2 regions of the Kitasatospora sp. NPDC002543 genome follow, and region 1 is predicted to be linked to the other one. Evidence: riboswitches for the same ligand, from Rfam matches in the RefSeq annotation. Region 1 holds a riboswitch; the other holds the start of a gene.
What was found. Region 1 has a riboswitch for thiamine pyrophosphate ahead of thiO (glycine oxidase ThiO). Riboswitches for the same ligand answer to the same signal wherever they lie in the genome.
Positions count from the first base shown of each region.

Region 2: it holds a riboswitch for thiamine pyrophosphate, as region 1 does, so the genes downstream of both, ACWD4P_RS03075 (purine-cytosine permease family protein) here and thiO (glycine oxidase ThiO) in region 1, are expected to answer to the same signal.

Region 1 covers NZ_JBSFWR010000127.1:6,348-13,176, forward strand. The annotation lists gene pknB (Stk1 family PASTA domain-containing Ser/Thr kinase) at 1-937, opposite strand, end outside; gene ACWD4P_RS33870 (thiazole synthase) at 1,057-1,854, opposite strand; gene thiS (sulfur carrier protein ThiS) at 1,858-2,082, opposite strand; gene thiO (glycine oxidase ThiO) at 2,079-3,263, opposite strand; TPP riboswitch at 3,258-3,370, opposite strand; gene ACWD4P_RS33885 (NAD(P)/FAD-dependent oxidoreductase) at 3,484-4,683, shown strand; gene ACWD4P_RS33890 (Rv2175c family DNA-binding protein) at 4,726-5,091, shown strand; gene thiE (thiamine phosphate synthase) at 5,091-5,741, shown strand; gene ACWD4P_RS33900 (polyprenyl synthetase family protein) at 5,776-6,829, opposite strand, start outside.
Region 2 covers NZ_JBSFWR010000004.1:20,441-27,269, forward strand. The annotation lists gene ACWD4P_RS03060 (DUF5926 family protein) at 1-131, opposite strand, end outside; gene ACWD4P_RS03065 (ATP-binding protein) at 201-785, opposite strand; gene ACWD4P_RS03070 (glycerophosphodiester phosphodiesterase) at 1,059-1,883, opposite strand; gene ACWD4P_RS03075 (purine-cytosine permease family protein) at 2,021-3,475, opposite strand; TPP riboswitch at 3,468-3,612, opposite strand; gene ACWD4P_RS03080 (S1C family serine protease) at 3,831-5,594, shown strand; tRNA gene ACWD4P_RS03085 (tRNA-Ser) at 5,658-5,745, shown strand; gene ACWD4P_RS03090 (MerR family transcriptional regulator) at 5,875-6,702, shown strand.

The DNA of each region.
Region 1 (6,829 bases):
ACGTCGGCTCGCTGGTCGGGTAGCGCGGGCTGGGCCGGGTGGAGGCCGGCGGTTCGGCGTCCAGCTCGGCCGGGGTGAGGGTGCGGCGCACCCGCTGGAGGGCGGCGAGCAGCTCGACCGCGTCGTACGGCCGGGAGTCGGCGGACCGGGCGCAGGCGCCGGCCACTATCGCGTCCAGCGCGGGGCCGACGGCGGGGGCGACCAGCGAGGGGGCCGGGACGTCCTCGTGCAGGTGCTTGTACATGACCTGGACGGGGTTGTCGCCGGTGTGCGGCCGGCGGCCGGTCAGCATCTCGTACAGCAGGATGCCGGACGCGTAGACGTCCACCCGCTGGTCGGTGGGGGCGTCCGGGAGGATCTGCTCGGGGGCCAGGTAGGAGACGGTGCCCATGACCGTGCCGCCGGTGGCGGTGGTGGTCGAGGTGGGCGCGCCGTCGGCGGTGCCGAGCACCCGGACCAGGCCGAAGTCCGCGACCTTGACCAGCCCGCCCTCGGTGATCAGCACGTTCTCGGGCTTGACGTCGCGGTGGACCAGCCCGGCCCGGTGGGCGGCGCCGAGCGCGGCGAGCACCGGCTCCAGCACGTCCAGCGCGGCCCGGACGGACAGCGCGCCGCGGTCGCGCAGCAGGTCGCGCAGGGTGCGGCCGGGCACGTACTCCATGGCGAGGAAGACGTGGCCGCCGTCCGCGCCCTGGTCGAAGACGTTGACCACGTTGGGGTGGGTGAGCTTGGCGACCGCCTTGGCCTCGCGGATGAAGCGGGCGGTGAAGCCCTCGTCGCCGGCCAGCGAGGGGTGCATCACCTTGAGCGCGACGACCCGGTCCAGGCGGGTGTCGGTGCCCTTGTAGACAGTGGACATCCCGCCGGTCGCGATGCGCTGCTCGACCCGGTACCGGTTGTCGAGCAGGGTACCGATCAGGGGGTCGTGCAGTGCCATGTCCACCCGGAGAGTCTAGTGCCGCGCCCGGCCGCGGGGCCCGGAGGACACCGCCGCCGGGCCCGGCTGTGCCCGGCTTGTGACACGCCGGGGCCCGGTCGCGGCCCCGGGCGCGGGCCTCAGAACGCGGGGCGCTCGCGGGTGTCCAGGTCGGCCCGGCCGGCCATCGCCGAGGAGGCCTCGGCGTGGAAGCGGCGCGGGATCCGGCCGGCCCGGTGGGCGAGCCGGCCCGCCTCGGCGGCGTGCCGCATCGCCTCGGCCATCAGCACCGGGTCCTGAGCCCGGGTCACCGCGGAGGCGAGCATCACCGCGGCGCAGCCCAGCTCCATCGCCAGCGCCACGTCGGAGGCGGTGCCGGCGCCCGCGTCCAGGATCACCGGGACGCCCGCGCCCTCCACGATCAGCTGGAAGTTGTGGGGGTTGCGGATGCCCAGCCCCGAACCGATCGGCGAGCCCAGCGGCATGATGGCGGCGCAGCCGACGTCCTCCAGCTTGCGGGCCAGCACCGGGTCGTCGTTGGTGTACGGCAGGACGGTGAAGCCGTCGTCGACCAGCGTCTCGGCGGCGTCCAGCAGCTCGATCGGGTCGGGCAGCAGGGTGCGCTCGTCGGCGATCACCTCCAGCTTGACCCAGTCGGTGCCGAGCGCCTCGCGGGCCAGCCGGGCGGTCAGCACCGCCTCGCCGGCGGTGAAGCAGCCGGCCGTGTTGGGCAGGACCCGGATGCCGTTGCGGGTCAGGACGTCCAGCACCGAGCCCTGGGTGCCGGCGTCGACCCGGCGCATCGCGACGGTGGTCAGCTCGGTGCCGGAGGCGAGCAGGGCGCGCTCCAGGACCTCCAGGCTGGGCGCACCGCCGGTGCCCATGATCAGCCGGGAGGAGAAGGCCGTCCCGGCGATGGTCAGCAGGTCGTCGGCCATGGTTCAGCCTCCTTGCACGGCGGTGAGGATCTCGATCCGGTCGCCGCTGCCCAGCGTCGTCGCGGGCCACGAACCGCGCGGCACCACGGCCTCGTTGAGCGCGGCGGCGACACCGGTGTTGGCGGCGCTGACGGAGGCCACCACCTCGGCGAGGGTGGTCGTGGCGGGCAGCCGGCGGGGCTCGCCGTTGACGGTCAGGGCGATCTCGTTCGCAGTGGGCTCGGTCATGCGGAGGCCTTCGTCGTGGAGCGGTCGGGGGAGAAGCGCAGGGGCGTGAACGGCCTCGCGAGCTCGGGGACTTCGCCGGTGGCCAGGTACTCGGAGACCAGGTCGGCGGTCACCGGGGTGAGCAGCACGCCGTTGCGGTAGTGGCCGGTGGCGGCGACCAGGCCGGGCAGTGCGGTCGGTCCCAGCAGCGGGGCGTTGTCCGGCGAGCCGGGGCGCAGGCCCGCCGAGGTCTCCACGAGCGGGAGTTCGGTGATGCCGGGGATCAACTCGTGGGCGTCCCGCAGGAGTTCGTACACCCCGCCGGCGGTGACGGTGGTGTCGTAGCCCTGCTCCTCGGTGGTCGCGCCGATCACCAGCTCGCCGTTCTCGCGCGGGACGACGTACAGGTGCTGCCCGCGGACGACCGCGCGCACGTTGCGGGAGAGGAACGGCCGGTAGGCGTCCGGCACGCGCAGGCGCAGGATCTGGCCCTTGACCGGCCGGATCGCGGGCAGCACGCCCTCCGGCAGACCGGGCAGCCGGTGGCTGTGCGGGCCGGCGGCGAGCACGACCTGCCCGGCGGTCACCGTCTCGCCGGTGCTCAGCCGGGCGCCCACCGCGCGGCCGCCCTCGACCAGCAGCTCGACCGCCTCGGCCCGGTGGAGCAGGACGTTCGCGCGCTCGCAGGCGGCGTACAGGGCGGTGAGCAGCCGGCGGGGGTCGACCTGGTGGTCGTCGGCGACGTGCAGGCCGCCGCGCACGGCGGGGGCGAGCATCGGTTCGAGCCTGCGGGCCTCCCGGCCGGTCAGCCAGGTCGAGTCCAGGCCGAGGCGCTGGTGGAAGGCGTGCAGTTCGCGCAGTTCCTCGCGGTCGTCGGAGTCCTGCGCGACGGCGATCGTGCCGCAGCGGCGGTAGCCGGTGTCCAGGCCACCGCTCGCCTCCGTCAGCTCGGCGGCGAAGTCCGCGTACCGCCGGTTCGAGGCCATCCCGAGGCGCAGCAGCGGTTCCTCGCCGTACTGGAGCTCGGTGACCGGGGCGAGCATCCCGGCCGCGACCCCGGCGGCGCCGCGGCCGTGCCCCGGGTCGACCACGATCACGTTCCCCGGTCCGCGCCGGGCCGCGCGCCAGGCGACGGCGAGGCCGATGACGCCCCCGCCGATCACCAGGACGTCCGTGCGGGCGCCCGGTAGCAAGCGTGACAAAGCTGCTCTTCTCCCTTCGCCGGTATGACCCGGATCAGGTTCGGACGGTCGCGGGCCGTGTCAGCCCGCCTCTCAGCCCGGTCCGCCGGGCTCCCGTGTGGTGCTCCCACCTTAACGCCGGGGATCGGCCCGGCCGAAGGCCCGTACGCGGGGCGGACGTGCGGCCGGCCGGGGCGGGCGGCCCGCGGCCGCCGGGCGCCCGCTGAGTACAGTGACGGGCGTGGCAGAGCAGAGCGGAACGGATCGGGTCGTCGTCGTCGGAGCCGGGCTGGCCGGGGCGCAGTGCGCCCTCAAGCTGCGGCAGGGCGGCCTGCGGGGGCGGATCACGCTGGTCGGCGAGGAGCCCCGCGCGCCGTACGACCGGCCGCCGCTCTCCAAGGACGTGCTGCTCGGCAAGGCCGACTCCACCGCCCTGGACATCGACTACGGGCAGCTCGGCATCGAGCTGCTCACCGGCCGCCGCGCCACCGGCCTCACCCCCGGCGTGCTGCACACCGACGCCGGAGACCTCCCGTACGACTCGCTGGTGATCGCCACCGGCGCGGTGCCGCGCGCCCTGCCCGGCGCCGAGCGGGCGCACCTGCTGCACACCCTGGACGACGCCCTGGCGCTGCGCGCGCTGCTGCGCCCCGGGCTGCGGCTGGTGCTGGTCGGCGCGGGCTGGATCGGCGCCGAGGTGTCCACCGCGGCCCGCGCGGCCGGCTGCGAGGTGACCGTGGTCGAGGCGGGCCCGGCGCCGCTGCCCGGCGCGCTGCCGGTGGAGATCGGCTCGGCGATGGCCGCCTGGTACGAGCGGGCCGGGGTCGAGCTGCGCTGCGGGGTCGGGGTGGCCGCCGTCGAACCCGGCGCGGTGCTGCTGGCGGACGGCTCGCACCTGCCCGCCGACGAGGTGGTGGTCGGCATCGGGGCCCGCCCCGCGACGGGCTGGCTGGCCGGTTCCGGGGTCGAGCTGGACGCGACCGGCGCCGTCGTCGTGGACGGGCGGCTGCGCACCTCGGTGCCCGGCGTCTTCGCGGCCGGCGACTGCGTCAGCTATCCGTCGGCCCGGGCCGGCGTCCGGCTGGCCGTCCAGCACTGGGACCACGCCCTGCAGTCCGGCGAGGCGGTGGCCGCCGCCGTCCTGGGCGCGGACGCGCCGGCCTACGACCCGGTGCCGTACTTCTGGTCCGAGCAGTTCGGGCGGATGGTCCAGTACGCCGGCCGGCACGCCGAGGGCGACGAGCTGCTCCGGCGCGGCGGCCCGGGGGACGCCGACTGGTCGGTGCTGTGGCTGCGCGACGGCGTGCCGAGCGCGCTGCTGGCGGTGGACCGGCCGCGCGACCTCACCCAGGGACGGAAGCTGATCGAGCGCGGTACCGCCCTGGACCCGGCCCGCGCGGCCGACCCCTCGGTGCCGCTGAAGTCGGCGGTCGCGGGGTAGCGGCTGGTGCGCGGTGGGCCGCGGAGGTGGCAGTCTGGTGGCGTGAGTGAGATCGAAAGCAAGATTGAAGCCCTGGTCCCCGAGTGGATGTACCTCCCCGACATCTCGGAGCAGTGGGGGGTGCGCGTCACCGAGGTGCGCGACCTGGTGAAGAACGGCGGCCTGATCGCCGTCCGTCGGGGCCCGAACAAGTCGCTGCAGGTCCCCGCCGCGTTCATCGACGGCCCGGGGCTGGTCAAGCACCTGTCCGGCACCCTGACCGTGCTGCGCGACTGCGGGTACAACGACACCGAGATCCTGGAGTGGCTCTTCACCGAGGACCCGTCGCTGCCCGGCAGCCCGATCCAGGCGCTGCGGGAGAACCGCGGCACCGAGGTCAAGCGCCGTGCCCAGGCGATGCTGATCTGATGGCGGTGGACACGCCGCGCGCCCGCCTGGCGGACGCGCGCCTCTACCTGTGCACCGACGCCCGCCGGGAGCGGGGCGACCTCGCCGAGTTCCTGGACGCGGCGCTGGCGGGCGGGGTGGACATCGTCCAGCTGCGCGACAAGGGCCTGGAGGCCAAGCAGGAGCTGGCGGCCCTGGAGGTCCTCGCCGACGCCTGCCGCCGGCACGGCAGGCTGCTGGCCGTCAACGACCGCGCCGACGTCGCCCACGCCGCCCGGCCGGACGTGCTGCACCTCGGCCAGGACGACCTGCCGGTGCCGGCCGCCCGGGCGATCCTCGGTGAGGACGTGCTGATCGGCCGCTCCTGCCACGCCGAGTCCGAGGTGGACGCGGCGATCGCCGAGCCCGGGGTGGACTACTTCTGCACCGGCCCGGTCTGGCCGACCCCGACCAAGCCGGGCCGCCCGGCCCCGGGCCTCGGCCTGGTCTCGTACGCGGCGGAGCGGGACACCGACCGGCCGTGGTTCGCGATCGGCGGGATCGACCTCGGCAACCTGGACGAGGTGCTGGCCGCCGGTGCCCGCCGGATCGTCGTGGTGCGGGCCATCACCGCGGCGGAGGACCCGCGGGCGGCCGCCGCCGAGCTGTCCCGCCGGGTGCGCGCGGCCTGACCCGCCGCCCCGGGCCGTGGGCCGCCGCCGTCCGTCAGTACTTGCGGACGGTGGCGGCCTCGGCCAGGGCCAGCAGCACCGTGCGGGCCCGCTCGTCGGCCAGCGGCGCCGCCTCCAGCGCGGCCAGCGACTGCCGCATCAGCTCCTCGATCCGGCGCTCCACCAGCTCGGGCGCACCGCTGCGGGCGACCAGCGCGCGCAGCTCGGCGACCTCCGGGGCCGCCAGGTCCGGCGCGCCCAGCCGCTCGTCCAGGTGCCGGGCATCGGCGGCTGGCAGGCCCCGCATCGCGTGCGCGACCAGCAGGGTGCGCTTGCCCTCGCGCAGGTCGTCCCCGGCCGGCTTGCCGGTGACGGCCGGGTCCCCGAAGACGCCGAGCAGGTCGTCGCGCAGCTGGAAGGCCTCGCCCAGCGGCAGCCCGAACGCCCCGTACGCCTCGACCAGCTCCGGTCCGGCGCCGGCCAGCAGCGCGCCCACCTGGAGCGGCCGCTCGATGGTGTACTTCGCGGACTTGTAGTGCAGCACGGTCTGCGCGCGGTCCAGCGCGCCCTCGTCCGTCGAGTCGCCGGCCACCGGCTCCAGCACGTCCAGGTACTGGCCGAGCATGACCTCGGTGCGCATCAGGTCGAACACCGGCTTGGCGGCCAGGACGGCGGCCGGCTCCAGGCCGGAGCGCAGGAACAGCTCGTCGCACCAGATCAGCAGCAGGTCGCCGAGCAGCACCGCGGCCGAGGTGCCGTACTGCTCGCGGTCGCCGCGCCAGCCGCTGTCGCGGTGCAGCGCCTCGAAGCGGCGGTGGACCGAGGGCAGGCCGCGGCGGGTGTCGCTGCGGTCCATCAGGTCGTCGTGCACCAGGGCGCTCGCCTGGAGCAGCTCCAGGGCGGCGGCCGCGTTGGCGATCGCCTCGCCGGTCGGGCCCCCGGCCGGGCCGCCGGCGCCGCGCCAGCCCCAGTAGCAGAAGCCCGGGCGCAGCCGCTTGCCGCCGTCCAGCAGGAAGTCGCGCAGCGCGTCGGCGGCGGGCGCCAGCCGGGGCGAGATCGTGCCGAGCAGCACGGACTGGCCGTCCATGAACGCGGCGAGCGCCGCGTTG
Region 2 (6,829 bases), on a different contig from region 1:
CCGTGACACGCCTTGTACCGGCGGCCCGAGCCGCAGGGGCAGTCCTCGCGGGCCCCGACCACGGGGATCTCGCCCGTGACGGCGGTGGTGGACTGGCGCTGCGGCGCCTTCTTGGCGGCCTTCTTGCCCATGCTGCGGCTCTCCCGGGAACGGTGGTCCTGTGTCCCGGGAAGCCTAACGACACATTCCCCGAGCCCGGCTCACGCGCTACGGGCATCGCCTCCGGTGCGCCGGGCGTGCCGGGCCCGGGCGGGCAGCGCCGCCCAGACCGTGACCTCGCCGGGGGCGTCGCGCACGCCCCAGTCGCTGGCCAGCTGGTCGACGATGCTCAGGCCGCGGCCGCCGCGCGAGGTCAGCGAGGGACTCGCGGGCAGCGGCCGGGTGGCCGCCCCGCCGTCCGTGACCTCCAGGGTGAGCACCCCGTCGGCGTGCATCTGCCAGCGGACCAGCACCCCGCCGTCCGGCTCCTCCGGGCCCTCGGCGGGCTCCCGGCCGCCCGGCGCGGAGCGCGTCCCGGACGGGACGCCGACCAGCACCTGCCCGAGCACCTCGGCCCTGGCGCTGCGGCCGAGGGCCGGCAGCGGGCCGAGCGGACGGGCGTACCGACAGGCGTTGCTCAACAGCTCGGAAAGGATCAGAACAGCATCATCGATGACCGGTTCCGGTACCTGCCGGTCACCCAGATCTCGACGCAGTCGGCGCCGTGCGACCCCGACACTCGCTGGGCCGTGCGGCACTGCCATGGTCGATGAAGTCGGCACTTCACGCGCCACCATCAACGCCACCCCCGGACCTCCTTCAGCGTATGCCGAGGGAGAGATGCCCCTTGGTAATGCGTCGGAAACGAGCACCGGACGATCCCGCGAGCCCATTTCGAGTGAGGCGACCGTCGGTCGACATCAGGTCATTCCCCGCTCACCCTCCGTCGCCCGGCCGCAAGAATTCCGGCAATTTCGTGCGAGGAAGGTTTGACTGCCGACCAGAGTGATCGGATCGGAGGGGTTCGGAGGGCGCGGAGCCCGGCCGCCGACGGGTCCGGTCCGAGCCGCCCCGGCCGATCACCGGCCGAGCTGCGCCAGCACCTCCGCGGGCCGGTTGGTGATGATCGCGGACACCCCGAGCTCCAGGCAGAGCTCGACGTCGGCCGGCTCGTCCACCGTCCAGACGTGCACCTCGTGCCCCAGCTCCCGCAGCCGGGTCACCAACCGGGGGCGGGCCCGCACCAGCTCGATGCCCGGGCCGGCGATCCGCGCCCCGCCCGGCAGCGGCGAGCCCGGGCGCAGCCGGCCGAGCAGCGGCAGGGTCCGCTCGAACAGGAAGACCCGCCGGTACTGCGGTGCGGCGGCGGCCACCCGGTTCAGCGCGATCGGGGAGAAGCTCATGATCCGGGCGGACGGGCGGTCGCCCTCCCGGGTCGCGCCGATCTTGAACCGCTCCAGCGTCCGGAGCAGCTCGGTCTCCACCCGGCCGCGGAAGCGCACCGGGTGCTTGGTCTCGATCGCCAGGTCCACCGGGCGGCCGCACTCCACCACCAGCTCCAGCAGCCGCTCCAGCCGCAGCACGCCGCGCAGCTCCGGGTCGGTGCTGGGGCGGCCGGTCTTCCAGGCGCCGAAGTCGTACGCCTCCAGCTCGGCGAGGGTCATCGCCGAGACGGTGCCCCGGCCGTTGGAGACCCGGCCGATCCGGCGGTCGTGCACGCAGACCAGCGCGCCGTCGGCGGTGACCCGCACGTCGCACTCCAGCGCGTCCGCGCCCTCGTCGAGCGCGCGTCGGTAGGCCGCGAGGGTGTGCTCGGGCAGGGCGTGGGAGGAACCGCGGTGGGCGATCACCTGGACGGGAGGCGCGGTGCGCGCCGCCGTCGAGGACAGGTCTGGGCTGGTCACGGGCCCAACGATAGGTGGCGCAGGTGAAGCGCGGACGAAGACGGCCCCAACCTGTGGGGCCGTCTGCGCCCCGCCGCCCGGCCGCGCCGGTGCGGGCCGCCCGCCCGGGGCCGCCCGCCCGGGACCGGGCGGATTCCTCAGGACCGGGCGGCGCGGCGGCCGAGCGGGGTGAGCGCCCAGGTGACCAGGGCCGGCACCAGGAAGGCGAACAGCGAGGCCGAGGTCCACTCCTGGGGGGTGAAGTGCAGCGCCTCCTGGGCGGAGGTCCAGAGATCCGTCCACCAGCCGGCCACCTTGGTCGGGGCGATGAACTGGTAGACCGCGAAGCCCAGTGCCCACGGCAGCAGCATCAGCCAACGGGACGGCGCGTCGGCGGAGAGGTTCCAGCCGCGCCGGCCGGCGCCGAGGAAGTAGTCCACCACGAGCACCGCCAGCAGCGGCACGAACACCGAGCCGATCAGACCGAGGAAGCCGTAGTAGGTGTCGGTGAACTCGTCGATCTGCAGCGCCAGCACGGTGATCAGCACGCCGATCGCGCCGGAGAGCACCCGGCGGTCCACCTTCGGCAGCAGGTTCTGCACCGACATCGCGGTCGAGTACACGTTGGCGAAGGACTGGTCCGTCTCGCGCAGCACCAGCACCAGCAGGAACAGCCAGCCGGCCCAGACGCCGAGGAAGGAGTCGAAGATCCGGTTCGGGTCGCCGTCCGACTGCAGCAGCGCCATCAGGCCGAGCACGTAGCACCAGACCTGGGCGATCGTGTAGCCGGAGAAGCTGCCCCAGAACGCCGAGCGCGGGGTGCGCGAGTGCCGGGTGTAGTCGGCGGCCAGCGGGACGAAGGAGACCGACACCGCGATCATCGCGTCGGTGGCGCCCAGGAAGCCGTGCCAGTTGCCCGCGCCCGGGTCTGGCACGCCCTCGCGGCCCAGCTGGACGGTGAAGTACACCATCGCCACCGCGACGGCCCCGGCCACGAAGCGGCGCAGCACGGCGATCGAGCCCAGCGGCCAGATGGTCAGCGCGGTGGTCAGCGCGCCCGCGAGCAGGACGAACAGCCAGCGGTAGCCGGTGGTGTGCGCGACGGTCTGCGCGCCCGCCGAGATGGTCAGCAGCTCGAACACGCCCCAGCCGACGCACTGCACGATGTTCAGCACCGTCGGCAGGTAGGACAGCCGGGTGCCGAACAGTCCGCGCAGGTTGGCCATCGCGGGGGCGCCGGTGCGGGCGCCGATCAGCGCGGCCACACCGAGCATCGCGGTGCCGACCGCCGTGCCGACGGTGATCGCCGTGACCGTGGCGGCCAGCGACAGCTCGCTGCCGCGGGCGCCGAGCACGGTGGCGGCGGTGGAGAAGCCGATCAGGCTGACGCCCAGGTTCATCCAGAGCGCGAAGTGGTCGCGGAAGCGCAGCGTGCGCGGCGGCTCGGTGTCCAGGACCAGCGGCGCTTCGACGTGCTCGGTGCGCCCGGGGCGCTCCAGCAGGGCCGTGGCCGTGGGCCCGGAGGGGTCCGCGGATCCGGAGCGCTCCGCGGCCCCGGACGGATCCGTGGACTCGGGCGCGCCCGAAGAAGAGGATGGCGAAGCAGACGGCATGGCCGATACTCCCTACGCCGGCATTACCCGGACAGGTTCCGGCGGTCTGCGCCCCCTCGGCCGTCCGTCACCCAGGTGGCGTACGGTCGTCATGCGCACTCTCAGCCTGGTGGGTCCAAGCTCCCGCGTGTCAGTTGTGAGCGCCAGGCTAACCGGCACGGGGGCGAACACCCAAGGCCGAGGGCGCGCGGTCCGCATCGCGGGACGTCCGGCGGGGGAGGGGAGCCCCGGTCGTCGGTCCGGCGTCGGTGCCGGCTAAGGATTCTTATGAGTTCTTCAGAGGGGTCCTTACGGCAATCGAATCGACAGTGCGAAAAACTATGGTCCTTGGTTCTGCCAGCTATGGAGGTCGTCCGTGAGCACCGAGCGCGAGGTTGGGCCCGTCGGGCCGCAGGGGGAGCAGCCCGCCGGGCCGGGGGCGGCCGAGTCCGCTTCCGAAGGCCCCGCTCAGGGCGGGCACCAGCCGACCATGGCCTTCCGGCGGGTGCCGGAGGCGGGCGCGGCCGAGGCCGCCGCCGAGTCGGCGCCGCCCGTCGAGACCGGGGGCGTTCCGGCCGAGGGCGGCCACAAGCCGACCGTCGCCTTCACCAAGGTGCCCGCACCGGAGGCGCCCGCGGCGCCCGTCGCCCCCGCCGCTCCGGTCGTCGAGGAGCCGGCCGTCGACCCGGCCACCGGCTACATCGACGCGCCGCCGCCCGTCCTGCCGCCCGCCCCGCAGGCCCCGGCCGCCGCCGCGCCCGCCGCCCCGGCCCTGCCGCCGGCCGGCAACCCGTACGCCACCCCGACCCACGGTGTCCCCGCCGCGGGCGCGCACGAGGGGTACGGCGCCGCGCACGCCGCCCCCGGCCACCACCCCTTCGGGGCCGGCCAGCCGGTCGGCGGCTGGGGCCCGGCCCACGACTCCACCTCCGGCGGCGCGGGCTACCCCGGCGGTCCGGCGGGCCCGCTCGGCTACCCCGCGGACTACCCCGGCGGTCCGGGCGGCCCCGGCGCCCCGCGCAAGAAGCGCAACGGCCTGGTCGGCCTGATCGCGGCCGTCGCCCTGGTCGCCGGTGTGGCCGGCGGCGCGCTCGGCGTGACCGTCGTCGACCGCAACGACGGCCCCCGCTCCTCGAACGACCACCGGAGCACCACCGTCCAGGCCAGCGACACCCAGAAGAACGAGCCCGTCCCCGGCTCGATCGCCGCCATCGCGCAGAAGGCGCTGCCCAGCGTCGTCACCATCAAGGCGCAGGGCAACGGCGAGTCCGGCACCGGCACCGGTTTCGTCTTCGACACCGAGGGCCACATCCTCACCAACAACCACGTGGTCGCGCCGACCCTCAACGGCGGCAAACTGACCGTCAAGTTCGCCGACGGCAGCTCGTACAGCGCCTCGGTGCTGGGCCACGCCGAGGGCTACGACGTCGCCGTGGTCAAGATCGACAACCCGCCCAAGAGCAAGCTGGCGCCGCTGCCGCTCGCCGACTCCGACAAGGTCAACGTCGGCGACGCCACCGTCGCGATCGGTGCGCCGTACGGCCTGGAGTCCACCGTCACCAGCGGCATCATCAGCGCCAAGGACCGCCCGGTGGCCTCCGGCGACGACACCGGCTCGCAGGCCTCGTACATGAACGCCCTCCAGACCGACGCCTCGATCAACCCCGGCAACTCCGGCGGTCCGCTGCTCGACTCCGGCGGCGCGGTGGTCGGCATCAACTCGGCGATCCAGTCCAACGCCTCCTCCAACGGCCGGGCCGGCAGCATCGGCCTGGGCTTCGCCATCCCGATCAACCAGGCCAAGTGGGTCGCGGACACCCTGATCAAGACCGGCAAGCCGGTCTACGCCAAGCTCGACGTGCTGCGCAACGACGACTACAAGGGCGACGGCGCGCAGATCCAGACCAAGGACATCCAGGGCCAGCCCGCCGTCACCCCCGGCGGCGCGGCCGACAAGGCCGGCCTCAAGCCGGGCGACGTCATCACCAAGCTCGGCGGCGTCCCGATCGAGAACGGTCCCGCCCTGGTCAGCCGGATCTGGACGCACAAGCCCGGCGAGACCGTCGACGTCGAGTACACCCGCAACGGCCAGACCCTCAACACCAAGGTCACCCTCGGCCAGCGCGAGGGCGACCAGTAGCCCCCTCCCGCGCGGAAACGTGTGCGCCGAACCCCGCCGGACCCGTTAGGCTGACCTCCGCCTGGAGAGCTGCCCGAGCGGCCTAAGGGAACAGTCTTGAAAACTGTCGTGCGGTGACCCCGTACCGTGGGTTCGAATCCCACGCTCTCCGCCGGTAGGAGAACCACCTGCTCAGGGCGGGTGCCGAGATCGCTCGGCACCCGCCCTCGGTGTTTTCCGGGGGCCGGGGGGCGACGGGGGTTGACCCTGACACCGTGGCAGGGGATGGAGTGGTCGCACCATGTTGAACATCGGAGACTTCGCCAGCCACGGCCGGGTGTCGGTACGGATGCTGCGCCACTACGACGCGATCGGACTGCTGCGGCCCGCCCGGGTGGACCCGGTCACCGGGTACCGCTCGTACGAGGCGGCCCAACTGGCCCGGCTCAACCGGGTGATCGCGCTCAAGGAGCTCGGTTTCACCCTGCAGCAGGTCCGGGCCGTCCTGGACGAGCGGGTGGACCCGGCCGAGCTGCGCGGGATGCTGCGGCTGCGGCGGGCCCAGCTCGCCGAGGCGATCGCGGCCGACGAGCTGCGGCTGGCCCGGGTGGAGGCGAGGCTCCGGACGATCGAGAGCGAGGGGACCATGTCCGCACACGATGTCGTGGTGAAGCCGGTACCGCCCGTCCGGGTGGCCCAACTGTCCGGTGTGGCCGCGAGTTACGAACCGGAGGACATCGGGCCGGTGATCGGGCCGCTGTTCGCCGAGCTGTGCCGGCGGCTGGCGGCGGCCGGGGTCGAGGCGACCGGGCCGTCCGTCGCCCACTACCAGGACGCGCCGGAGGGCGACGGCGCGGTGCTGGTCCGGGCGGCCGTCCCGGTCGGCCCGTCGGTGCGGGCGGAGGCGCACGACTTCGAGGTGGTCGACCTGCCGCCGGTCGAGGAGGCGGCGACGATCGTGCACCGCGGCGCGATGGACGGGGTGCTGGGCACGGTCCAGGAACTGGCCCGCTTCATCGAGGAGAACGGCTACCGCTCGGCCGGCTACGCCCGGGAGCTGTACCTGGAGTGCCCGGAGGACCCGGCGGGGTGGGTCACCGAGATCCAGGAGCCGGTGGCCCGGCGGTAGCCGTACTCCGCCTGCCCGGCCGGGGGCGCGCCCCGCCCGCCTCCGCCTCCGTCCTCCCGCCGCGGCCCACTTGCCCGGTCCCTGCCGTCCGGGCAGAGTGCGGAGGTGGAGGCGGGCGGGCGGCGTG